4 regions of the Streptomyces sp. NPDC051133 genome follow, and region 3 is predicted to be linked to each of the others. Evidence: riboswitches for the same ligand, from Rfam matches in the RefSeq annotation. Region 3 holds a riboswitch; each other region holds the start of a gene.
The links. A riboswitch is a leader RNA that binds a small molecule or an ion and turns the genes downstream of it on or off. The one in region 3 is predicted to bind cobalamin.

Region 1 (5,528 bases), on a different contig from region 3:
CGCCAGCAGATCCGTGTCGGCGGTCGACAACAACAACACTGTGCTCATGCGGGCGCTCCCGGTGGGATGAAAGGCAGTCCTTGCGGCGCGCCCGACTCGATGAGCCGCCAGAGCGCGTCCGTGTCCGCGTGCTGTTCGATCAGGTCGCCGAGCCGGTCGAGCTGCTCCTCGCGCAGCGCGGCGAAGGAGGTGTCCGGCGCGGGCACGAAGCGGCGGCCCGCGGCGGCGGCCACCTCGCGCAGGAAGGCCCGCCGGAAGCCGTCCGACTCCAGCGAACCGTGCCAGTGGGTGCCCCAGGTCTGGCCCACCCGGCAGCCGTCCAGGCTGTGTCCTTTGTCATCGGAGATGAACCCGTCGCCGCCCGTCACTTCGGCGACCCCGTGGTGGATCTCGTACCCCTCGACCGGCTCGCCGAGGGCCTCGCCCACCGGCCGGGTGAGGGTCTTCTCACGGGCGAACCGCACCCGCACGGGCAGCACCCCGAGCCCGTCGACCGCGCCGGCGCGGGACTCGACCTCGTCCTCGATGTGCTCGCCGAGGATCTGGAAACCACCGCAGATGCCGAGGACCGGCCGCCCTTCGGCGGCCCGCCGCACGAGCGCGTCGGCGAGGCCCCGCTCGCGCAGCCACTGGAGCGCCCGTACGGTGCCGCGGGTGCCCGGTACGACGGCCAGGTCGGCGTCCGCCAGCTCCTCCGGGCGGTCCACGAACCGCACCACGACCCCGGGTTCGGCGGCCAGCGCGTCCACGTCGGTGAAGTTGGACATCAGCGGGATCGCGCACACGGCCACCCGCAGCACGTCCGCGCCGACCGGGGGAGCCACGGTGGACTCGCGGACCGTGCCGCGCAGCGAGACACGCAGCCCGTCCTCCTCGTCGATGCCGAGGCCGTGCCGGAACGGCAGGACGCCGTAGGCGCGCCGCCCGGTGAGGCCGTGCAGCATCTCCAGGCCCGGCTCCAGCAGGGAGACGTCGCCGCGGAACTTGTTCACCAGGAATCCGGCGATCAGCTCCTGGTCCTCGGGGGAGAGCAGGGCGACCGTGCCGAAGAAGGACGCGAAGACGCCCCCGCGGTCGATGTCCCCCACCACCAGCACGGGCAGCCGCGCGTTCCGCGCGATCCCCATGTTCACGATGTCCGTCCGGCGCAGATTGATCTCCGCCGGCGAGCCCGCCCCCTCACAGATCACCGCGTCATACGTGCCCCGCAACTCGGCCAGGCAGTCCAGCACCGTGCTCAGCAGCCGCTGTTGGCCCCCGCCGTGGTAACCACGCGCGCTCATCTCGCCCACCGGCCTGCCCAGCAGCACCACCTGGCTGCTCTGCTCGCCGCCCGGCTTGAGCAGCACCGGGTTCATCAGCGCGGTCGGCTCGATCCGGCACGCCTGGGCCTGCATGGCCTGGGCCCGCCCGATCTCCGCGCCCTCCCGGGTCACGAAGGAGTTCAGCGACATGTTCTGCGCCTTGAACGGCGCGACCTTCACGCCCTGGCGCACCAGCCACCGGCAGATCCCGGCCGTCACGACGCTCTTGCCGGCGTCGGAGGTGGTGCCGGCGACGAGGAGACCCCCGTTCACTTCCCACGTCCCTTCACGAGTCGGCGCGCGGCGACGGTGACGCCGAGCGCGAGCAGGCCGACGCGGCGGGAGAGCCGTACGGCCCGGTCGATGTCGGTGGCCCGGACGGCGCGTCCGGCCGCCCCGCCCAGGACCGGGCGGTGCTCGACCCGGCCGCCGTACGACAACGTGCCGCCCAGCCGCACCCCGAGCGCCCCCGCGAACGACGCCTCGACGGGCCCGGCGTTGGGGCTCGGGTGCCGGGCCGCGTCGTCCCGCCAGGCCCGCACGGCACCGCGCGGATCGGGACCGGCGAGGACGGCGAGCACGGCGGTCAGCCGGGCCCCCGGCCAGCCGGCGACGTCGTCCAGGCGCGCGGAGGCCCAGCCGTAGCGCCGGTGGCGGGGCGACTTGTGACCGACCATCGCGTCCAGGGTGTTGACGGCGCGGAACCCGAGCAGCCCGGGCACCCCCGCCACGGCACCCCACACCAGGGCGCCCACGACGGCGTCGGAGGTGTTCTCGGCGACGGACTCGACCACGGCCCGGGCGATGCCGTCGGCGTCCAGTGCCTGCGGGTCCCGGCCGCACAGGTGCGGCAGCCGGGCCCGGGCGGCCTCGACGTCCCCGGCCTCCAGGGCGCGGCCGATCGTGCGGGCCTCGCGGGCCAGCGAGGTGCCGCCGACGACGGCCCAGGTGGCCGCGGCGGTCAGCGCGGCGGAGGCGGCGGGGGAGGGGCGTACGACGCGTGCGGCCACCGCGCCGAGGGCGACGGCGCCACCGGCGCACACGGCGGTGTGCAGCGCACCCCAGCCGCGGTGGTCGTGCCACAACGCGCGTTCCACGGCCGCGGCCGCCCGTCCGAACACGGCCACCGGATGCCCGCGGCGCGGATCGCCGAGGAGCAGGTCACCGAGAAGGCCGGCGGCGGCGCCGTACGCGTAGGAGCGATCGGCACCCATCGGCTCAGCCGGCCGTGGGAACAGGAACGTGCCTGGTGGTGGTCCTCGAACGGCAGCCGAGCATGGCGATACAGGTCCTCACTCAGGGTGTCCGCGCCCTGGTTCGACGAGATTCGGCGGTGAGAGTTCCTGGCTCCCGGGGGGTTCTTCCCCGGTGACAGTGGCGGGACCGCGCCGGATTCGCACCGGCTTCCTCTTCTGCCGCCGTACATGGCGTGGGCAGTCCACCACGCCCCCGGAAGGGTCGTCAACTTGCCGTTGACCTGGACGGGGAGAGTGTGCCGATCCCCACACAGTGGGGCTCCCGGGGCCCTTGGGCATGGCAAAGGCTCCCCTCCGCGGCGACGGAGGGGAGCCTTGGTGATTCCGGATCAGGCCTTGGCCACGATCAGGTACATGCCGTACGCCACCGCAGCCGCGCAGGCCGCGAAGCAGACGTAGGCGCCGGTGACGGCGAGGGCGGCGGAGTCGCCCTGGGCGGCGGCCTTCTCACGCCTCGCCAGACCGTTGATGCCGAGGGTGAACAGCGCCACCAGGCCCACCGTGAAGGCGAGGCTGACGCCGAAGACGGAGCCGAGGGCCGCCCAGTCGATCTTCATGGGGATGCTTCCTTCAGTAACCGGGGTGACCGGGGTCATACGGTGGCGGCCGGCGGGACGGCCGGGGCCGCGGGCTCGGCGGGGGCCGGAGCCGCGATCGTGGCCTTCAGGTCCTCGGTGATCTGGCCCGCGGGGGGCGGGGTCACCGCGGCGATGGCGGTGGTCACCACGCCGGCCGGCTCCTCGGAGCCGGCGACGACGTTGGTGTGGTCGACGACCTCGCGCCGGGAGATCTTCCAGATCGCGGCGCTCGCGGCGACCAGGAAGACGGCGACGACGGCGGTGCCCCAGTCACCGAGGTCGGTGACCGACTCGGCGCCCGCGCCGACCAGCGCGGCGGCCGGGAGGGTGAGCACCCAGGCGACGGCCATGCGGGTCGCGGTGGACCAGCGGACCACCCCGCCCTTGCGGCCGAGGCCCGCGCCCATCACCGAGCCGGAGACGACGTGCGTGGTGGAGAGGGAGAAGCCGAGGTGGGAGGAGGCGAGGATGGCGGTCGCGGCGCTGGTCTGGGCGGCGAAGCCCTGGCGCGGCTCCAGCTCGGTCAGGCCCGTGCCCATCGTGCGGATGATGCGCCAGCCGCCGATGTAGGTGCCGAGCGCGATGGCCAGGCCGGCGGAGAGGATCACCCAGGTGGGAGGGTTGGAGCCCGGGGCGATGGCGCCGCCCGCGATCAGCGCGAGGGTGATGATGCCCATCGTCTTCTGGGCGTCGTTGGTGCCGTGGGCCAGGGAGACCAGTCCGGCGGAGGCGATCTGGCCGGCGCGGTAGCCCTTGCGGGTGGCCTCGCCCTCGGCCTTGCCGCCGATGCCGTAGGAGAAGCGGGTGGCCAGCATCGAGGCGACGCCCGCCACGACCGGCGCGGCGACCGCCGGCAGCAGCACCTTGGTGACCAGCACGTCGCCGTGCACGGCACCGAAGCCGGCCGAGGCGACGGTGGCGCCGATCAGACCGCCCATCAGGGCGTGCGAGGAGCTGGAGGGCAGGCCCACCAGCCAGGTCAGCAGGTTCCAGAGGATCGCGCCGACCAGGGCGGCGAAGATGACCTCGGGACGGATGCCGGTCTCGTCGACGAGACCCTTGGAGATCGTGTTGGCGACCTCCACGGAGAGGAAGGCGCCCACCAGATTGAGAGCGGCGGACATGACCACCGCGATCTTGGGCTTCAGGGCGCCCGTCGAGATGGTGGTGGCCATCGCGTTGGCGGTGTCGTGGAAACCGTTCGTGAAATCAAACGCGAGTGCGGTTACCACCACAATCGCGAGGATCAGCGAGAAGCTTTCCATTTACCCAGGCAATCGTTCGAGGTCGTTGGCTGGTTGAACGTAGGCAACCTGGGTGAACGGAAGATGAACTGGGACGGGCATCGTGGTGTCGGCAACGCGTGGGTGAGGTTCCGCTTGTCCCGGGCGGCCCAAGCGCCCCTTGGGTTACCGGCCGCGCGCGAAGGCGCGCAGCCGGCTCGCCGACCCGCGGAAGAGATTCTGGTCACCCGGCAGGCCGCCGTCGGTGTCGTACTGCCAGAACGTCCAGTGCCGCCAGCCGCCGGGCAGCTTCCCCGGCCGCGAGGTGCCGTGCCGGGCGATCCACAGGGGGTGGGTCGTGGCGAAGGCGTGGCTGTCGCCGGTGCACAGCCGCCACCACCGGGTCGACGTGTAGATCACCGGGCGGCGGCCGGTCTCCCGCTCGACCTCGTCGCTGAAGGAGCGGATCCAGCGGACCATCCTGCCCTGGCCCAGCCCGTAGCACTTGAGCTCCCGGCTGTACGGGTTGTCCTCGATGTCGAGCGCGGGCGGCAGGGTCCAGCCGTCCGCCCGCCAGTCGCCGCCGTGCCGCACGAAGTAGGCGGCCTGCCGGGCGCCCGAGGAGCGGTCCGGAAGCGCGAAGTGGTACGCGCCCCGGATCAGGCCGGCCTCGCGCGCGCCGGCGTACTGCCGGGGGAAGTAGGGATTGGTGTAGTCCGTGGACTCGGTCGCCTTGACGTAGACGAACCGTGCTCCCTCGGTGCGCGCCGCCGGCCAGTCGACGTGCTTCTGGTGGGACGACACGTCGGGCCCCCGGGGCGGGCGTGCGGCCCGGGCCGGCAGGTCGGTCCGGGCGGGCAGGTCGGTCCGGACGGGCAGGCCGGCCCGGTCGGTGCCGGGGCCGGCCGGGGCGGTCGCGGTGCCGGGCCGGTCCGTCGCGCTGCCGGTGCGGGCGGTCGCGGTGCCGGTCTGGAGGGTCGCGGTGCCGGTCAGGGCCAGCGCCGCCGTGGCCGCGGCGAGGACACCGGCGCGGCGACGGGCGAAGGTGCGTACACGGGCCATGGGTCTCCCCGGGGTGACGGACGGCGGCGCGGTCGGCGGGCAAGAGGGACCATTGAAGGTCCGGCGATCACCGGATCGACGCAGACGCGTGGTGATTCGCCCGAC
Region 2 (5,528 bases), on a different contig from region 3:
CCGCCCGCTCCCACATGCAAGTCGCCCGCGAACTGGCCGCGCACGGCTACCCGCGCGAGGCCGGACCCGGTGTCTACGACATCCACTCCCCGCGCGTACCGAGCGCCGAGGAGGCGGCCGAACTGCTGCGCATCGGCCTGAAGGCCATTCCCGCAGAACGCCTGTGGGTCAACCCCGACTGCGGCCTGAAGACTCGCGGCTGGCCGGAGACCCGCGTCGCCCTGGAGAACCTGGTCGCAGCCGCCCGCATCGTGCGCGGTGAGCTCTCCCAGTCCTGATCCTGTCGAGAACCAGGGCCGGGGCGCTCGTGCCCCGGCCCTGCCAAACAAGTACCTCTCCTGCCCGACGTGGGGCTACGAGGCGCTCGGAACCGGCCGCTGCACCGGTGCGTCGTAGGAGGCGAGCGGCTGGGTCAGCGCGTTGTGGGCGAGCTGTCCGGTGATGTGAGCGGTCCAGCCGGTGATCCGGCTCATCACAAAGTTCGGCGTGAAGACAGGGACGTCGAAGCCCACCAGGTCCCTGCCGGGGCGGTCCGCGCCGCCTGAGGCGTCATGGCGCGGCGCGCCACGTGAGCCTGGAAGTGTGACCAGGTGGGGCTGGTCGTTGTGCGCGGCGAAGTCGTACATGCCCACGACGTCGGGGTGGTTGAGCCGGGCCGCGATCTGCGCCTCCAGGCGGAATCACTCGGTGTCTTCCGCCTCCTCGGCATGCAGCAGTTTGACCACCACGGCCCGCCCGAGGAGTTGGTCGCAGTCCCGCCACACCTCGCCCGGAAACTGGCGGCCAAGGAATGCGGCGGCACCCGAATCACACGCCCCCATTCCGTACGGAAAAGTGCCCTGCCGCGTGAACATTTAGGCAAGTGCCTGCGGTGAGCGTTTGGGAACATCGAACTGCTCGGTCAGGCCAGAAAGCACGGAAGGCCCCGGCAGGAACACGGGAGTGCCGGTTGCGGATCCCCTCACTGTCACCCTGTGTCGCTTCCTCGTCCTGACAGTGCGCCGTCGACGCTCACCCCCTCGTGTGACGCGCAGTGTTTCAGCAAAGCGGAGATCCGGTCGTCGACGAGACGGTAGCGCACGATCCGGCCGTCCTTCTCACCCTGGACGATGCCTGCGGCCCGCAGCAGACGCAGCGCCTGGGACACGGCGGTGTCCCGCATACCGGTGGCAACGGCGAGGTCGGAGACGGCGATGGGGCCCGCCTCGTGGAGGGCCAGCAGCAGGGAGAGGCGCCCAGGATCCGAGAGCAGGGAGAAACGGTCGGCCCAGGCGCGTACCCGCTCGGGCTCGCCGACGGCCGCGATGGCGTCGCAGACCCGATGGCCGTCGATGGTCCGCTGCCCTGCACGTTCCGCGGGGACGAGATGCATGCGCTCATCATCGCAGTCACCGGCCCCCGTCTCCATACCTGATCAGTTGTGCAACCTTGCAGCCACCGGCTGCCGCCTTCTAGGGTGGGCGGGCCGTGGTGTTCGGGAAGACCGGTGACAGCCCCTCAAGGGCTCAGTCCGGAGCGGCCCTCGCCACTGTGATCGGGGAGTTCCCGCCCCATGCGTTGCCACTGGCCTCACGGCCGGGAAGGCAGGGGCGGGCGCGATGACCCGTCAGCCAGGAGACCGGCCACGGCAGCACGAAGCTGATCCACGAGGTGTTGGAGCGTGACCGTATGACCGTGTCCCCAGGCGTGCCCGAAACCGCCGCCGCCCCTTCCTTCCGCTGGCGCCGCGAGGACACCGTCCGCACCGCCGGCCTGCTGGCCGTGATCGTCGCTCTGCACGTGGCCGCCTTCGGAATCCTGTTCCTGCTCGTGGTGCCGCACCACTACGAGGTCGGTACCAAGGCGTTCGGGGTGGGCCTCGGCATCACGGCCTACACCCTCGGTATGCGGCACGCCTTCGACGCGGACCACATAGCCGCGATCGACAACACCACCCGCAAGCTGATGGCCGACGGCAAGCGGCCCGTCTCGGTGGGCTTCTGGTTCGCCCTCGGCCATTCCAGCGTGGTGGTCGCCATGGCCGCGCTGGTCGCCGGCGGCGCCAAGCTCGCCGGCACCCTGATGAACGACGGCTCCAGCACCCACCAAGTCCTCGGCACCGTGGGCACCACCGTCTCCGGCGGCTTCCTGTACCTGATCGCCGCCCTCAACCTGGTCGCCCTGCTCGGCATCGCCCGCGTCTTCAAGGCCATGCGCGCCGGGCAGTACGACGAGGCGGAGTTGGAAGCCCACCTCGACTCGCGCGGCTTCATGAACCGCCTCCTGGGCCGCCTCACCAAGTCCATCCGCCGCCCCGGCCAGATGTTCCCGCTCGGCTTCCTCTTCGGCATCGGCTTCGACACCACCACCGAGGTCCTGCTCCTCGCCCTGGCCGGGAACGGCGCCGCGGCCGGCCTGCCCTGGTACGCGATCCTGTGCCTGCCCCTCCTCTTCGCCGCCGGCATGAGCCTGTTCGACACCCTCGACGGCACCTTCATGAACTTCGCCTACCAGTGGGCCTTCTCCAACCCCGTGCGGAAGGTCTTCTACAACCTCACCATCACCGGCCTGTCCATCGCGGTGGCCTTCTTCGTCGGCACCATCGAACTGGTCGGGGTGCTGCACGACAAACTGGGACTGAACGACGACGTCTCCGGCTGGATCGCGGACCTGAACCTGGACAACGTGGGCTACGTCATCGTCGGCCTGTTCGTGGTCGTCTGGGCCGCGGCCATCGGCTACTGGCGCCTGGCGAAGGTCGAGGAGCGCTGGAGCGCCCGCACCGCCGACACCGGCTGACGGCACAGCCGCAAACCGGCCGGCCGACGGACCCCGGTTCACTACTGCACCGACAGCAGAAAGGCTCCCGCGAGCATGTCCTCGCGGGAGCCTTCCGTTGTGCCGCCTGCCTGTGAAAGGTGAGAAGACGATCACGAGGCAGGACGCTTTGAGTGCTCTACGGCGTCACGGCTTGAGCAGCAGGCTGTCGCCGCGCTCCTTGGCGGCGGCGTAGCGCTTGGCCACGTCCTGCCAGTTGACCACCTGCCACATGGCCTCGATGAAGTCCACCTTCTGGTTCTTGTACTGCAGGTAGAAGGCGTGCTCCCAGGCGTCGAAGACCAGGATGGGCGTGGAGCCCTGGCCGACGTTGCCCTGGTGGTCGTAGACCTCTTCGACGATGAGGCGGCCGCTCAGCGGCTCGTAGGCGAGCACACCCCATCCGGCCGCCGACCGGCAGCGTGACCCAGCAGGCAGCTGGCAGACCGGGCGCGGTGAGCCCGCCACAGATGAACACGGTGTCTGGCGCCGGGAGTTCGGTCAGCACGGCAGGTGCCGTGCCAGTGACGACGGGGAGCCCGGGCACGCCCAGTCGCTCGGCGTTCCGCACGATCCACTCCGCACGCACCGGGCCCCGCTCGACGGTGAGCGCCCGGCAAGACGGCTGCGTGCGCAGCCACTCGATCGCGATCGATCCCGATCCCCCGCCGATGTCCCACAACAGCTCGCCCGGCACGGCTGCGAGCACGCCCAGCGTGGCGGCCCGGACATGCCGCCTGGTGAGCTGCCCGTCTTGCTCGTACGCGCCATCGGGCTGCCCGGGAACGGCGCCGAGCCGGGGCCGGTCGGTGTCCGGTGCGCGGCGGACCTCGGCGGCGACGACGTCGAGGGGATCCCCGGGCCGGTGCGACCAGTCGTCGGCAGCACCTGGCTCCGACCAGCATCTTCGCGCCCAGGTGCACAACGCGGAGCCTTATTGCACACTATTCGCAATAACTTATCCATCGCAGACAGAGGTGAGTATGAGCTCTCCCGTCGTGCTCGGAATCGAGTCGTCCTGCGACGAGACCGGCGCGGGACTCGTCCAGGACGGGCGGCTGCTCGGTCACGCAGTGGCGTCGAGCATGGACGAACACGCCCGCTACGGCGGCGTCGTACCGGAGATCGCGGCCCGGGCGCACGTCCATGCGGTCCGGCCCGTGGTCCAGCGCGCCCTGGACGAGGCCGGACTGCGGCTGACCGACATCGGCGCGGTGGCGGTGACCACCGGGCCCGGCCTGTCCGGCGCGCTCCAGGTCGGCCTGGCCGGGGCGAAGGGGCTGGCCTACGCCCTGGGCGTCCCGCTCTACGGCGTCCACCACCTCGCCGGCCACGTCGCCGCCGACACCCTCGAACACGGCCCGCTACCCCACCCCTGCATGGTGCTGATCGTCTCCGGCGGCCACACCTCTCTGCTCCTCGTCCAGGACCTCGCCCGCGACCCGATCACCCATCTCGGCGACACCCTCGACGACGCCGCCGGTGAGTGCTTCGACAAGGTCGCGCGCGTCTTCGGACTGCCGTACCCCGGTGGCCCGGCCATCGATCGGGCAGCGCGCGCGGGGGATCCGTACGCTGTCCCCTTCCCCCGCCCCCTGCCGGGCTCGTACGACTTCTCCTTCTCCGGGCTGAAGACGGCGGCGGCGCGCTGGGCCGAGAGTCACACGGGCGCCGAGCTGCCGGTCGCGGACGGGGCCGCGTCCCTTCAGGAGGCGGTCGCGGACGTGCTGACCCGCAAGTCGGTCGCGGCCTGCGTCGAGCACGGAGTGGGCACCCTGGTCGTGGTCGGCGGGGTCGCCGCCAACTCGCGTGTCCGCTCGCTGGCCGAGGAGCGGTGCCGTGCCGCGGACATCGAGCTGCGCGTACCCCCGCTGCGGCTGTGCACGGACAACGGCGCGATGATCGCCGCCGTCGGCGACCTCCTCGTACGGGCCGGAGCCGAACCGGCACCCCTGGACCTGTCCATCGACCCCTCGGCACCCCTGGAGTACGCCGCCCTTCATCCCACGGCCAGGACGGCGGTGGCCGCCTGATGACTGCGGACATCCACGTCTTCCGCGACGAGCACCTGCTGGAGCACTCCGACGCCCTGCGCTCCCTCTACGCCGACGCCTTCTGCGCCCCGCCCTGGAACGAGGGCCAGGAGCGGGCCGACGCGTTTCTCATCCGGCTGGCGGACAACGTCAGGCGCCCCGGCTTCACAGCAGCGCTCGCCTTCACGGGATCGGACGTCGTCGGCTTCACCACCGCCTGGACGACCATGGCTCCCTTCCCCACCGACCGCTGCTACCCCCAGGCCGCCGCCGGCCTGGGCCCGGAGCGCACCAGGGAGTGGCTGTGCGGAGCCCGCGAGATCGACGAACTCGCCGTCTGCCCCGCAGCACGCGGCACGGGCCTGGCCGACGCGTTGCTGGAGGCGGTCACCGCGGACGCTCCCGAGGGCCGCTCCTGGCTGCTCACCTCGGTGCGGTCCCCCAGGGCCATGGCCTTCTATCGCCGCCACGGCTGGACCCAGGCCACCCACCCTTCCCCCGAAGGCATAGGCACTGCCGTCTTCCTCGGCCCGCGCCATCCGGCGCGCGCCCTCGCCGCCTTGCCTCCGTAGACCTTCACGTCCATCCCGGGGGGCGTACCTCCGCCACTCGAAGTGAGAGGACAGCTCCATGACCGTTACGCCACACATCGACACCGCCCGCCCCGTGGCAACCCTCATCAACGTCTTCACCGTCTCC
Region 3 (5,528 bases):
AGGTACGGTCGGGACCGCGGTGGCAGTAGACCACGCCGCCGGGATCGCGGACGAGGTGCGGGCTCGCCCCCTTGAGCACCAGGGTGGTGCCCAGTACCGAGTTCCAGGAGCCGGGTGTGAGCGCCCCGGCGCCGATCTGCGCCGCGCAGCCGTCGGTCATGCCCGCCGTGACCGGCGTGCCGGCGGGGACGCCGGTCGCCGCGGCGGCCCCCGCGCACACCGTGCCGAGGACGGTTCCGGGCGGGACGACGTCGGGCAGCAGCGGCCCCGGCACGCCGAGCGCGTCGAGTTCGGCCTCGGGCCACCGCTCGGCGATCAGGTCGTAGCCCGTCTTCAGGGCGTGACTGGCGTCGCTCGCGACCTGGCGCCCGGTCAGCCGCCAGGTGACCAGGTCGGCCTGGTGCAGCAGACGGGCGCCCGCGGGCAGGCCCCGGCGGCCCGGCCCGGTCGGGTCGTCCAGCAGCCACAGCAGTTTGGGCAGCGCCCAGGACGGCTGCATGGCGCGATAGCCGAGCTTCTCCCACACGCCCGCGCCGCACGTGTTGACGCGGGCGGTGTACGCGTCGGCCCGCCGGTCGTCGTACATCAGCCCCGGGGTGAGGGGGGCGCCCGCCGCGTCGGCCAGGAGCACGGTCCCGGAGGTGGCGTCCACGGCCAGGCCCCGCACCCGGCGCGGGTCGATCCCGGTCAGCGCCTCGCGGCAGGCGGCGGCGAGCGCCGGCCACCACTGCCCGGGGTCCTGCTCGTGGCGGACTCCGTCGCGCGTGCCGGTGAGCGGACGGGAGGCGGCGCCCAGCAGCCGGCCGGTGCCGTCGACCGCGACCGCGCGGGCGCTCTGGGTGCCGAGATCGAGTCCGAGGTGGACGGCGTCGGGTGACAGCGCGTCAGACATGCTAGGCCTGCGGGGCAGGGGCGTCGGCGGCGGCCGGTACGGCGGCGGGGGCGGCGGGCGGCGCCGCGGACGCGGACCCGGGGTCGGGAACGGGGGCGGAAGCGGGTGCGGGGGACCAGCCCAGGGAGCGGGCGGTGTCGCGCCAGGTGAGGTACGTGTCGTAGAGGCCGTCGTAGAACGCGGCCCGTTCGGCGTCCGGCTCCCAGCCGGAGCGCATCCGGACGTACCGTTCGGCGGCGCCGCGCATACCGCTCTCCGCGCCGGTGAGGACGAGACCGGTGAGGAACGCGCCCTTGGCGCCCAGCTCGGTGTCGGCGCTGCGGGCCGTCGGCACACCGGTGACGTCGGCGATCAGCCGGCACCAGGCGTCGCTGGCGGAGCCGCCCCCGCACAGGCGCAGTTCGTGCACGTCGGTCCGGGACGCCGCCAGACAGTCGCGGACGACCAGGGACAGCCCCTCGAAGACGGCGCGGGCGACATGGGCGGGGGTGTGGTCGAGGGACAGGCCCCAGAAGACACCCCGGGCGTGCGGGTCGAGGAACGGGGCGCGCTCCCCGGCGGGCGAGAGGTACGGCAGGAACGCCACTCCCCCCGCGCCCGGTTCGGTGCCGAAGGCGAGCCTGCCGAGGGCGGCGGGGTCCTCGACGGACAGGGTGCGGCAGGCCCAGTCGAGGACCTCGGTGCCGGAGAGGGTGGGGAAGGCGCGCAGGACGCGATCGCGGCCGCGGTAGGCGATGTTGATGCCGCACGGCTCGCCGCCGGTGTCCGGTTCCCGGGTGACGATCTCGGTGCACAGGGTGGTGCCGAGGATGGCGCACGCCTGCCCGGGAGCGACGGCCCCGGCGCCGCGGGCGGTGGCGGCGATGTCGTAGGGGGCCATGACGACGGGCAGCCCGGCGGGCAGGCCGAGTTCGGCGGCGGCGTGCCGGGTGATGTCGGCGATGCGCTCGTGTTCGCCGAGGATGCGCGGCAGCAGCGGCTCGGCCCACCTCATCGCGAAGAGGTCGAGGATCTCCGGGTCGTAGGCGCCGGTGGCGTGGTCGAGGAAGGGCGCCGAGGCGTCGGACTCGTCGACGGCGGTGACCCCGGTGAGCTTCAGGAACAGCCAGCCGGCCGCCGTCAGCGCGGTACGGGAGCGCCGCAGCCGCTCCGGGTCGTGCCCGGCGAGCCAGCTGAGCACCGCGTTGGGCATGCCGCTGCAGGTGAGCGAGCCGTTGCGGCGGAACGCCCGCTCCAGGACGCCGTCGGCCTCCCAGCGGGTGAGCAGGTCGCCGGCCCGCCCGTCGGACCACAGGACCGCCGGGCCGGTGGGACGGCCGTCACCGTCCACGAGCCAGCAGCCGTCGCCCTGGGCCGTGAAGCTCATCAGCCACACGGGGTCGTGGGCACCGAGCCGGTCCAGGACGCCGCGCACGGTGCGGACGACCCCGTTCCACACCGCGTCCATGTCCTGCTCCGCCCATCCGGGACGGGGGCGCAGCACCTCGGTGCCGACGCGGGAGACCGCCAACTCCTTGCCCCGGTCGTCGAACACCACGGATTTGATGACCGAGGTTCCGACGTCGATGGTGAGAACCGACATGACTGCACCACCTGCCCTTCACCAAGGCCCGCGCCCGGCCCGGACCTTTTCGTCCGACCGGACCGGCCACGTGCGGCTCGCAGAAATCAGGGAATCGCGCACCGCGGGCGACGTCAATCGCCCCCGGGACTCGTCCCACGGCCGGCCCCGCACCGCCGACCAGCAGCCAATCGGCCACACTTGGCGCCGGCCTCGTCGCGCACCCGCGCACCGTCACGGCACCCGGCCCCGCCCCCGGCGAGGCGACCGCCGAACTCCGCCACGGCGACGCCTCCCTCCTCCGGCCGATCCGGGCCCACCCCGCCGGATGAGATGATGACCGGCGACATCAGGCGACGGCGGTCCGAGGAAGCCGGTGAGAATCCGGCGCGGTCCCGCCACTGTGACCGGTGAGCGCGTTCAGCAGGCCACCGCCCGGCACCGGGTGGGGGAGGGCGGGGCGAGAGCGGACCCGGGAGCCAGGAGACTCACGCGGTCGCCTCCTCGCGCGACACCGGGGCGGATCTCCCCGGAAAGAGGGGAGCGGCGCCGTGCCCGAGAGGCCCACGGAGCAGACATCGGGCATGCCCGCGAAGGACGCCGGACCGGCGCCGAGCCGGGTCGTCGTGTGCCGGGACTGCTGCTGCGGAAGTCCCAAGCTGCCCGGCGTCGACCACGCGGCGCAGACCGCGCGGCTGCGGGCGGAGGTGCCGGTGCGCATCTCGGAGTGCCTCGACGTGTGCGACCAGGCCAACGTCATCGTCGTCCAGCCGTCCGCCGCCGGCCGGGCCGCCGGTGCGCGGCCGGTCTGGCTCGGACTCGTCAACGATCCGGACGCGACCGAGGACATCGTCACCTGGGTGCGTGCCGGCGGCCCGGGCGTGGCTCCCCGGCCCGACATCCTCGACCTGTACGCCTTCACCCCGCCGCGGCGCACGGCGCGTTCCTGAGGCGGCCCGGCCGGAGACGAAGATCACGGCAGGCGGAGGCGGCCTTGGCCGCGCCCGCCTGCCGCGGTACGGTCTGTCCGATATCGACGACGGCGAGACGGAAGCCGGTGGGAATCCGGCACGGTCGCGCCACTGTGTGCAAGCCCCCTCGGGCGGCTTGTGAGTCAGACCCGTGGCCGTCGTCCTGTGCACCACCGAGTTGGGACGCGAACTCCCAGAGGAGGTTCTGCCATGGCGCAGACCGTCGCTCAGCCGACACCCACCACTCCCGCCATCCCCGCCAAGCTGCCGCTGAAGGCGATTGCTCCCTGGGCGGTCTTCTTCGGCGTCCTGATGCTCGTCCTGCTCTACTTCGTCGGCGCCGAGCAGGGCGCCACCTCCGTGTTCAACGGCACGGACGTCCACGAATGGGTGCACGACGCCCGCCACCTGCTCGGCTTCCCCTGCCACTGACGCGAGGGACGCCGCGCGCCCATGAACTCCGCAACGGTAAGAAACCTCCTCGTGCGGGGCATGCTCGCCGGCCTTGCCGCCGGCGTGCTCGCCCTCGTCGTCGCCTATCTCCTCGGTGAGCCGAGCGTCGACAAGGCGATCGCCTTCGAGGACGCCCACTCCCACGAGCACGAGATGGAGGTCGTCTCCCGCTCCCTGCAGTCCACGGCGGGCCTCGCCACCGGCGTCCTCGTGTACGGGGTCGCCTTCGGCGGCATCGCCGCGCTCGCGTACTGCTTCGCGCTCGGCAGGGTCGGCCGGTTCGGCCCGCGGGCGACCGCGCTGCTGCTGTCCGGCTGCGCGCTGCTCGCCGTGTACGTCGTGCCGTTCCTGAAGTACCCGGCCAATCCGCCGTCGGTCGGCGAACCCGACACCATCGGCGAACGGACCACCCTGTACTTCCTGATGATGCTGCTCAGCGTCCTCCTCGCGGTCGCAGCGACCATCCTGGGCAAGCGCCTGGCGCCCGGCCTGGGCAACTGGTGGGCGACGGTCGTCGCGGTGGCCGCCTTCGCCGTCGTCATCGGCCTGGCCTACGAGTTCCTGCCCGTCATCAACGAGGTGCCCAAGGACTTCCCGGCCGCCCTGCTGTGGCGGTTCCGGCTGTCCGCACTGGCCATCCAGTCCGCCCTGTGGGGCGGATTCGGCCTGCTCTTCGGTGAGTTGGCGGAGCGGAAGCTCAACCCCAAGCCGGCGACGGCCCCGTCCGGCCGGACGGTTCCCGCCTCGAACTGACGGTTTCGGGACACCCGAGGGCCCTTCGGAACCATCCGGGGGCCCTCCGGCATTCTCCCGGCGAGCCGAGGAGCCGAGGAGCCGAGGAGCGGAGGACCGAGTGGCCAGACATCTCCAGCCCCGCCGCATCACCCTCGCGGGCCGTGAGGCGCTCGCCCTGACCGCCGAGGAGTACGAGCAGCTGATCGCCGACCGCCGGCAGATCGGCGGCCAGAGCGCCCGGGTGCGGGTGCTCGCCCAGCAGGCCAAGCGGACCGAACGGCTCCTCCAGGAGCTGGAGACGCTCGTCCACGACGCGGCGGACTGCCACGGGCCGGACGGCGAGGGCGGCAGGTGTCCGCGCTGCGCGCCGGCCGCGCTGCTGCGCCGGCACCGGGACGCGGCCTCTTGAACCGCCCCCGCCCCGCTCTCAGTCCGCCGAGGCGGTGTCCGACCGCGGCAGGGGCCGCCCCAGCCGCAGATTCCACCGGCCGGCCCGGCCGCTGAGTTCCGTGGCCGTCAACGGCGCCACGTCGAGCCGCCAGAAGGAGGCCGGGGGCAGACCCAGGACATGCACGACCGCGGCCCGTACGACCTCCGGCTCGACCACGGCGACCGTACGCCCGTCCGTGTCCTGCACGGTGGCGAGCCAGCGCCCGACCCGCTCGCACACGTCCCGCACCGACTCGCCGCCGTGTGCCGCCCAGCCGGGGTCGGCGAGCCAGCGGCCCACCGCCTCCGGCTCCGCCGCCCCCACCTCCTCCAGCGTGCGGCCCCGCCAGCGGCCCACGTCCAGGCCCGCCAGATCCGGCGCCGGCACGCCGTCGAGGCCGAGCGCGGCCGCCGTCTCCCGGCAGCGCACACCGGGGGACACGACCGCGCGCGCCGGTGCGCTCAGCGGCCCGGCGGCCGCGCGGGC
Region 4 (5,528 bases), on a different contig from region 3:
CGGGCGGACGTAGCGGGTGCCGTAGGACTGGACCCAGCCGTGCTGGGTGGCGAGGTAGCCGGTGAGCTGCTCGGCGAAGTACTGGACCATGTCGTTGCGTTCGGCCTCGCCGTGCACCAGGACGTCCAGGCCGGCCTTCTCCTGGAAGGAGATCACCTCCTGAATCTCGGCCTTGACGCGCTCTTCGTAGCCGGCCGTGTCGATGCGTCCGGCGCGCAGGTCGGCGCGGGCCGTGCGCAGTTCGTCCGTCTGCGGGAAGGAGCCGATCGTAGTCGTCGGCAGCAGCGGCAGCCCGAGGCGGGCGCGCTGGGCGGTGGTCCGCTCGGCGTACGGCTGGGACCGGCGGGCGTCGGCCTCGGTGGCGGCGGCTGCACGGGCACGGACGGCTGGGTCGTGCGTGATGGGGGAGTTCGCGCGGGAGGCCAGATCGGCTCGGTTCGCGGCCAGCTCCGCGGCGATGGCGTCGGTGCCGTGCGCGAGGCCCTGGGCGAGGGTGACGATCTCACGCGTCTTCTGCTTCGCGAAGGCCAGCCAGCGAAGGATCTGTGGCTCGATGCCGCGTTCCATGGCAGCGTCGAGGGGGACGTGCAGCAGGGAGCAAGAAGCGGACACGTCGACCCGGTCGGCAAGACCGAGCAGAGTGCCGAGCGTGGAGAGGGACTTCTCCAGGTCGTTCACCCAGATGTTGCGGCCGTTGACGACACCCGCGACCAGGCGCTTGCCGGGCAGCCCGCCGACGGCCGCGAGCGCGTCCAGGTTGGCGGCGGCGGCCTCGGTGAAGTCCAGGACCAGCCCCTCCACCGGAGCCTTGGCGAGCACCGGCAGCGCGTCACCCAGGCGGTCGAAGTAGGAGGCGACCAACAGCTTGGGACGGTCGGTCAGGGCGCCGAGGTCACGGTAGGCACGTTCGGCGGCACTCAGCTCGGCCGGCGTACGGTCCTGGACCAGGGCGGGCTCGTCGACCTGCACCCATTCCGCGCCGGCCGCGCGCAGATCGACGAGGACCTCGGCGTACACCGGAAGGAGCCGGTCGAGGAGGACGAGGGGGTCGAAGCCGGCGGCCACGCCTGGCGCGGCCTTGGCCAGCAGGAGGTAGGTGATGGGTCCGACGAGGACGGGCCGGGCGGTCAGGCCCAAGGAGAGGGCCTCCTTGAACTCGCCGACCTGCTTGGTCGAGTTCGCGGTGAACACCGTGTCCGGGCCCAACTCCGGCACCAGATAGTGGTAGTTCGTGTCGAACCACTTCGTCATCTCAAGCGGCGCCACGTCCTTGGTGCCGCGCGCCATGGCGAAGTACCCGTCCAGCGCGTCCGCGGCGACGGCGGCCCGATGGCGGGCGGGGACCGCACCGACCATGACGGTGGTGTCGAGCACGTGGTCGTAGTACGAGAAGTCACCGGTCGGCACTTCGTCGATGCCGGCTTCGGCCAGCTGCTGCCAGTTCGTCCGGCGCAGGTTGGTGGCGGCGGCTCGTAGGGCGTCGGCGGTGACGCTGCCCTTCCAGTAGCCCTCGATCGCCTTCTTCAGTTCCCGGTTCTGACCCTGGCGGGGGTAGCCGTACACGGTGGCCCGTGCTGCCGCGGCTGCGGACTTCGCTGTCACGGAGATCTCCTTCGCGAGATGAATCCCTGAGATCCCGGAGACGGGACGAGAGCGCGAAGGGGTGACGAACCTGACAGGAATGACCTGGCGCGGCAAGGCACGGTCGTCCGTCTGGTGTGTACGCCGACCCGCCCTCGAGGTCACCGGGATGTCCGCGCACGAGTGCTTCGAGCGCGGGCAGTTGGCAGGTCTTCGGACTCGCGGGCACGTCCTCACCGAGGAGGACACCTACTGGCCGTCGCTTCCCAGGCCCAGTACGTCGGGCCCAGTGCGTATGACGGCGGTCGTTCCCGCTCACCGCTGCGGGGCAGTCCCGGATTCCCACCGGGTTCCCTCTTGCGACGCATCCCGCCTGGCGGACGGGGCGAACCAGCTGCTCCGGTCAGCGTACGGGGTACTGCGTTCGAGGAACGCGCTACGTCCACCATCCGGATGGTGAAGTGGGAATCTCGACGCCAGGAACGCCACGGGGCGGGAAGCGCCCGCACTCACGCTTCCCGCCCTTCCCCTGAGTCGCCGTGCGGGACCCTCAACCCGCCGGCGGTACGGGCCCCTCAGCCCGCGTCGTACCAGGTCCTCAGCCCTGGTCGTAGGTGTGGAATCCCCTGCCGGTCTTCCGGCCGAGCAGTCCTGCCTCCACCATCCGGTGGAGCAGCGGCGGTGGCGCGTACAGCGGCTCGCGGAACTCGTCGTAGAGGGACTCGGCGATCGAGGCGACGGTGTCCAGTCCGATCAGGTCTGCGAGCTTCAGTGGGCCCATCGGGTGAGCGCAGCCCAGCTCCGTGCCGGTGTCGATGTCGGCGGCCGTGGCGAAGCCGGACTCGGCCATTCGGATCGCGGACAGCAGGTAGGGGATGAGCAGCGCGTTGACGACGAAGCCGGCCCGGTCCTGGGACCGGATCACGGTCTTGCCGAGCACACGGGCCGCGAAGTCCTCGACCGCGGAGGTCGTGCCGGCCGACGTGTGCAGCGAGGTCACGACCTCCACCAGCGGCAGCACGGGGACGGGGTTGAAGAAGTGCAGTCCCACGACCCGGTCCGCGCGGCTCGTGGCCATGCCGAGCCGCATGACCGGGAGGGATGAGGTGTTGGTGGCGAGAACCGCGGCGGGATCCTCGACGATCTTGTCGAGGGCGGCGAACACCTCGGCCTTGGCATCCGTGTTCTCGACAACGGCTTCGACGACCAGCTGCCGGTCGGCCAGGTCCTCCAGATCACCGGTGAAGACCAAACGGGCGAAGGCGTCCCGCGCGGCGGCATCCTCCAGCTTGCCGCGCCGTACGGCGCGGTCGAGTGACGCCGACACCCGATCCCGTGCGGCGCGGGCCGCCACCGCGTCCACCTCGCACACCACGGTGTCGAGCCCTGCCCGTGCGCAGACCTCGGCGATGCCGGCGCCCATCTGACCGCCGCCCACGACGGCCACAGGCCAGATTGACTTGCGATTATGGCAGGTTGGCGTTCCTGCCACGTGTTTCCGATGACCCACCACGTCGGTGTGCCGCGATTGAACCGGTCGCGAAGAGCCACTGAACTGCGGTTGTGTGTGCGCTCACCGTGCGGTGCGGACGTTCAGTAGGTGGGCCGTAAGGGCTCCAGTGCCCGAGGAAGGGTTTCAGGTCGTCGGCTCGTGGCTTGGGGGATGTCGGGCAGCCGGGGCGGTGTGTTCAATGGGTCGCGGCGCTCAACGGTGGCCGCTGCCCAGCTGAGAACTGCTGGCTGTTCGGGCGCCGCTGCCGAGTATCGGCGGGTCGCTGCGCTCGTGAGCGGACGGCTCCTGGAGCGATGTCTTTCGGCGCTATTGGTCCGCGACTGGTCCGGCGGGAACTCTCTCGGATGCCAGTCGGTAACGCGACGAACCCAATTGATTACAGCAGGTACCTACCGGGTCTGGTTGCCTGGAGCCCAATGTTGCCTCCAGGCAAACCGACTTCAGGCTCTAGAAGAACCCGAGCTTCTGAGGACTGTATGAAACTAGAATGTTCTTCGTCTGCTGGTAGTGCTCCAGCATCATCTTGTGCGTCTCGCGGCCGATGCCGGACTGCTTGTAGCCTCCGAACGCCGCGTGCGCGGGGTAGGCGTGATAGCAGTTGGTCCACACCCGGCCCGCCTGGATCGCGCGTCCCGCGCGGTAGGCGGTGTTGGCGTCCCGGGTCCACACGCCCGCGCCGAGGCCGTACAGCGTGTCGTTGGCGATCTTGATCGCGTCGTCGAAGTCGTCGAACGAAGCCACCGAGACGACCGGCCCGAAGATCTCCTCCTGGAAGATCCGCATCCGGTTGTCGCCCTCGAAGACGGTCGGCTGGACGTAGTAGCCGCCCTTCAGCTCGCCGTCGTGCTCGATGCGCTCCCCGCCCGTGAGGACCCTCGCGCCCTCCTGCCGGCCGATGTCCAGGTAGGACAGGATCTTCTCCAGCTGGTCGTTGGAGGCCTGGGCGCCGATCATCGTGTCGGTGTCCAGCGGGTGGCCCGGCTTGATCTGCCGGGTGCGCTCGACCGCCGCCTCGAGGAACTCCGTGTAGTGGCCCCGCTGGACCAGCGCCCGGGACGGGCAGGTGCACACCTCGCCCTGGTTGAGCGCGAACATGGTGAAGCCCTCGAGCGCCTTGTCGCGGAAGTCGTCGTCGTGCGCCCACACGTCGTCGAAGAAGATGTTCGGGGACTTGCCGCCGAGTTCGAGGGTGACCGGCTTGATGTTCTCCGAGGCGTACTGCATGATCAGCCGCCCCGTAGTGGTCTCACCGGTGAACGCCACCTTCGCCACCCGCGGACTGGACGCCAGCGGCTTGCCCGCCTCGACCCCGAAGCCGTTGACGATGTTCACGACACCCGGCGGCAGCAGGTCCGCGATCAGGCTCATCCAGTAGTGGATGGACGCCGGGGTCTGCTCCGCGGGCTTGAGGACGACCGCGTTGCCCGCGGCGAGCGCCGGCGCCAGCTTCCACGCCGCCATGAGGATCGGGAAGTTCCACGGGATGATCTGCGCGACGACCCCCAGCGGCTCGTGGAAGTGGTACGCCACCGTGTCGTCGTCGATCTCGCCCAGCGACCCCTCCTGCGCCCGGATCGCCCCCGCGAAGTAGCGGAAGTGGTCGATCGCCAGCGGGATGTCCGCCGCCAGCGTCTCCCGCACCGGTTTGCCGTTCTCCCAGCTCTCCGCGACCGCGAGGGCTTCGAGGTTGGCCTCCATCCGGTCGGCGATCCTGCGCAGGACGTCACTGCGCTCCGTCACCGACGTACGGCCCCACCCCGGGGCGGCCTCGTGCGCCGCGTCCAGCGCCCGCTCGACGTCCTCCGCGGTACCGCGCGCGATCTCCGTGAACGGCTGCCCGTTGACCGGCGACGGATTCTCGAAGTACTGCCCGCGCGTCGGCGGCACGTACGCACCGCCGATGAAGTGGTCGTAGCGCGCCTGGTAGGAGACGATCGCGCCCTCGGTGCCCGGCGCCGCGTAACGAGTCATGCTGGTCTGCCTCCCGGTGCAGCGCTGCCCGCCGTTGGGCAGCTCTCGCCCGGGAGGCTAGGCAGGCGGACGTTGCACCTACGTTGCGCCGCAGGTCCGCCCCGGTGCCCGGCCGGCCGGCGCGGTCAGTTCGGCCTCGAGCGCGGTGAGCCGGGCCCGCACCGGCGCGGTGGGCCGCACCGCGGCCAGCGCCCGCCACACCTCCAGGTCGTCCTCCCCCCAGGACGCGTGCGCCCAGTCCGCCAGCAGGTCCGGGTCGCGGTGCGCGATCAGTGCCGTGCGCAGCCCGTCGGCGAGACGGTCCCGCAGCCGCACGATCGCCGGGGCCTGCGACCCGGGCAGCAGCGGCCCGGTGTACGCCTCCGTGGCGGCGGTGAGCGCGCCCGCCTCCAGCCGCCGCTCCACCACGGTGGCGTCCGACTCGACCGCCACCGCGAGCCGGTACGGCCGTGAAGCGAGCAGC

Region 1: it holds a riboswitch for cobalamin, as region 3 does, so the genes downstream of both, AB0N17_RS23915 (cobalamin biosynthesis protein) here and AB0N17_RS00640 (CbtB-domain containing protein) in region 3, are expected to answer to the same signal.
Region 2: it holds a riboswitch for cobalamin, as region 3 does, so the genes downstream of both, AB0N17_RS02260 (HoxN/HupN/NixA family nickel/cobalt transporter) here and AB0N17_RS00640 (CbtB-domain containing protein) in region 3, are expected to answer to the same signal.
Region 4: it holds a riboswitch for cobalamin, as region 3 does, so the genes downstream of both, metE (5-methyltetrahydropteroyltriglutamate--homocysteine S-methyltransferase) here and AB0N17_RS00640 (CbtB-domain containing protein) in region 3, are expected to answer to the same signal.

The regions. Positions count from the first base shown of each region.
Region 1 covers NZ_JBFBBK010000023.1:99,215-104,742, forward strand. Annotated here, with positions in the region: gene cobN (cobaltochelatase subunit CobN) at 1-48, opposite strand, end outside; gene AB0N17_RS23910 (cobyric acid synthase) at 45-1,577, opposite strand; gene AB0N17_RS23915 (cobalamin biosynthesis protein) at 1,574-2,518, opposite strand; cobalamin riboswitch at 2,619-2,762, opposite strand; gene AB0N17_RS23920 (hypothetical protein) at 2,890-3,117, opposite strand; gene AB0N17_RS23925 (inorganic phosphate transporter) at 3,153-4,403, opposite strand; gene AB0N17_RS23930 (lysozyme) at 4,548-5,423, opposite strand.
Region 2 covers NZ_JBFBBK010000002.1:21,020-26,547, forward strand. Annotated here, with positions in the region: gene metE (5-methyltetrahydropteroyltriglutamate--homocysteine S-methyltransferase) at 1-278, shown strand, start outside; partial or broken gene AB0N17_RS02245 (citrate/2-methylcitrate synthase) at 354-515, opposite strand; gene AB0N17_RS02250 (hypothetical protein) at 681-854, opposite strand; gene AB0N17_RS02255 (metalloregulator ArsR/SmtB family transcription factor) at 968-1,372, opposite strand; cobalamin riboswitch at 1,452-1,642, shown strand; gene AB0N17_RS02260 (HoxN/HupN/NixA family nickel/cobalt transporter) at 1,669-2,778, shown strand; partial or broken gene AB0N17_RS02265 (Fe-Mn family superoxide dismutase) at 2,944-3,204, opposite strand; partial or broken gene cbiT (precorrin-6Y C5,15-methyltransferase (decarboxylating) subunit CbiT) at 3,197-3,679, opposite strand; gene tsaD (tRNA (adenosine(37)-N6)-threonylcarbamoyltransferase complex transferase subunit TsaD) at 3,780-4,829, shown strand; gene AB0N17_RS02280 (GNAT family N-acetyltransferase) at 4,829-5,401, shown strand; gene AB0N17_RS02285 (antibiotic biosynthesis monooxygenase) at 5,460-5,528, shown strand, end outside.
Region 3 covers NZ_JBFBBK010000001.1:127,641-133,168, forward strand. Annotated here, with positions in the region: gene AB0N17_RS00625 (FGGY family carbohydrate kinase) at 1-892, opposite strand, end outside; gene AB0N17_RS00630 (FGGY-family carbohydrate kinase) at 894-2,474, opposite strand; cobalamin riboswitch at 2,820-2,943, shown strand; gene AB0N17_RS00635 ((2Fe-2S) ferredoxin domain-containing protein) at 3,038-3,403, shown strand; cobalamin riboswitch at 3,457-3,598, shown strand; gene AB0N17_RS00640 (CbtB-domain containing protein) at 3,635-3,856, shown strand; gene AB0N17_RS00645 (CbtA family protein) at 3,878-4,630, shown strand; gene AB0N17_RS00650 (hypothetical protein) at 4,731-5,021, shown strand; gene AB0N17_RS00655 (histidine phosphatase family protein) at 5,040-5,528, opposite strand, start outside.
Region 4 covers NZ_JBFBBK010000002.1:15,053-20,580, reverse strand. Annotated here, with positions in the region: gene metE (5-methyltetrahydropteroyltriglutamate--homocysteine S-methyltransferase) at 1-1,602, opposite strand, end outside; cobalamin riboswitch at 1,768-1,991, opposite strand; gene AB0N17_RS02235 (3-hydroxybutyryl-CoA dehydrogenase) at 2,180-3,028, opposite strand; gene AB0N17_RS02230 (aldehyde dehydrogenase family protein) at 3,542-5,065, opposite strand; gene AB0N17_RS02225 (GAF domain-containing protein) at 5,144-5,528, opposite strand, start outside.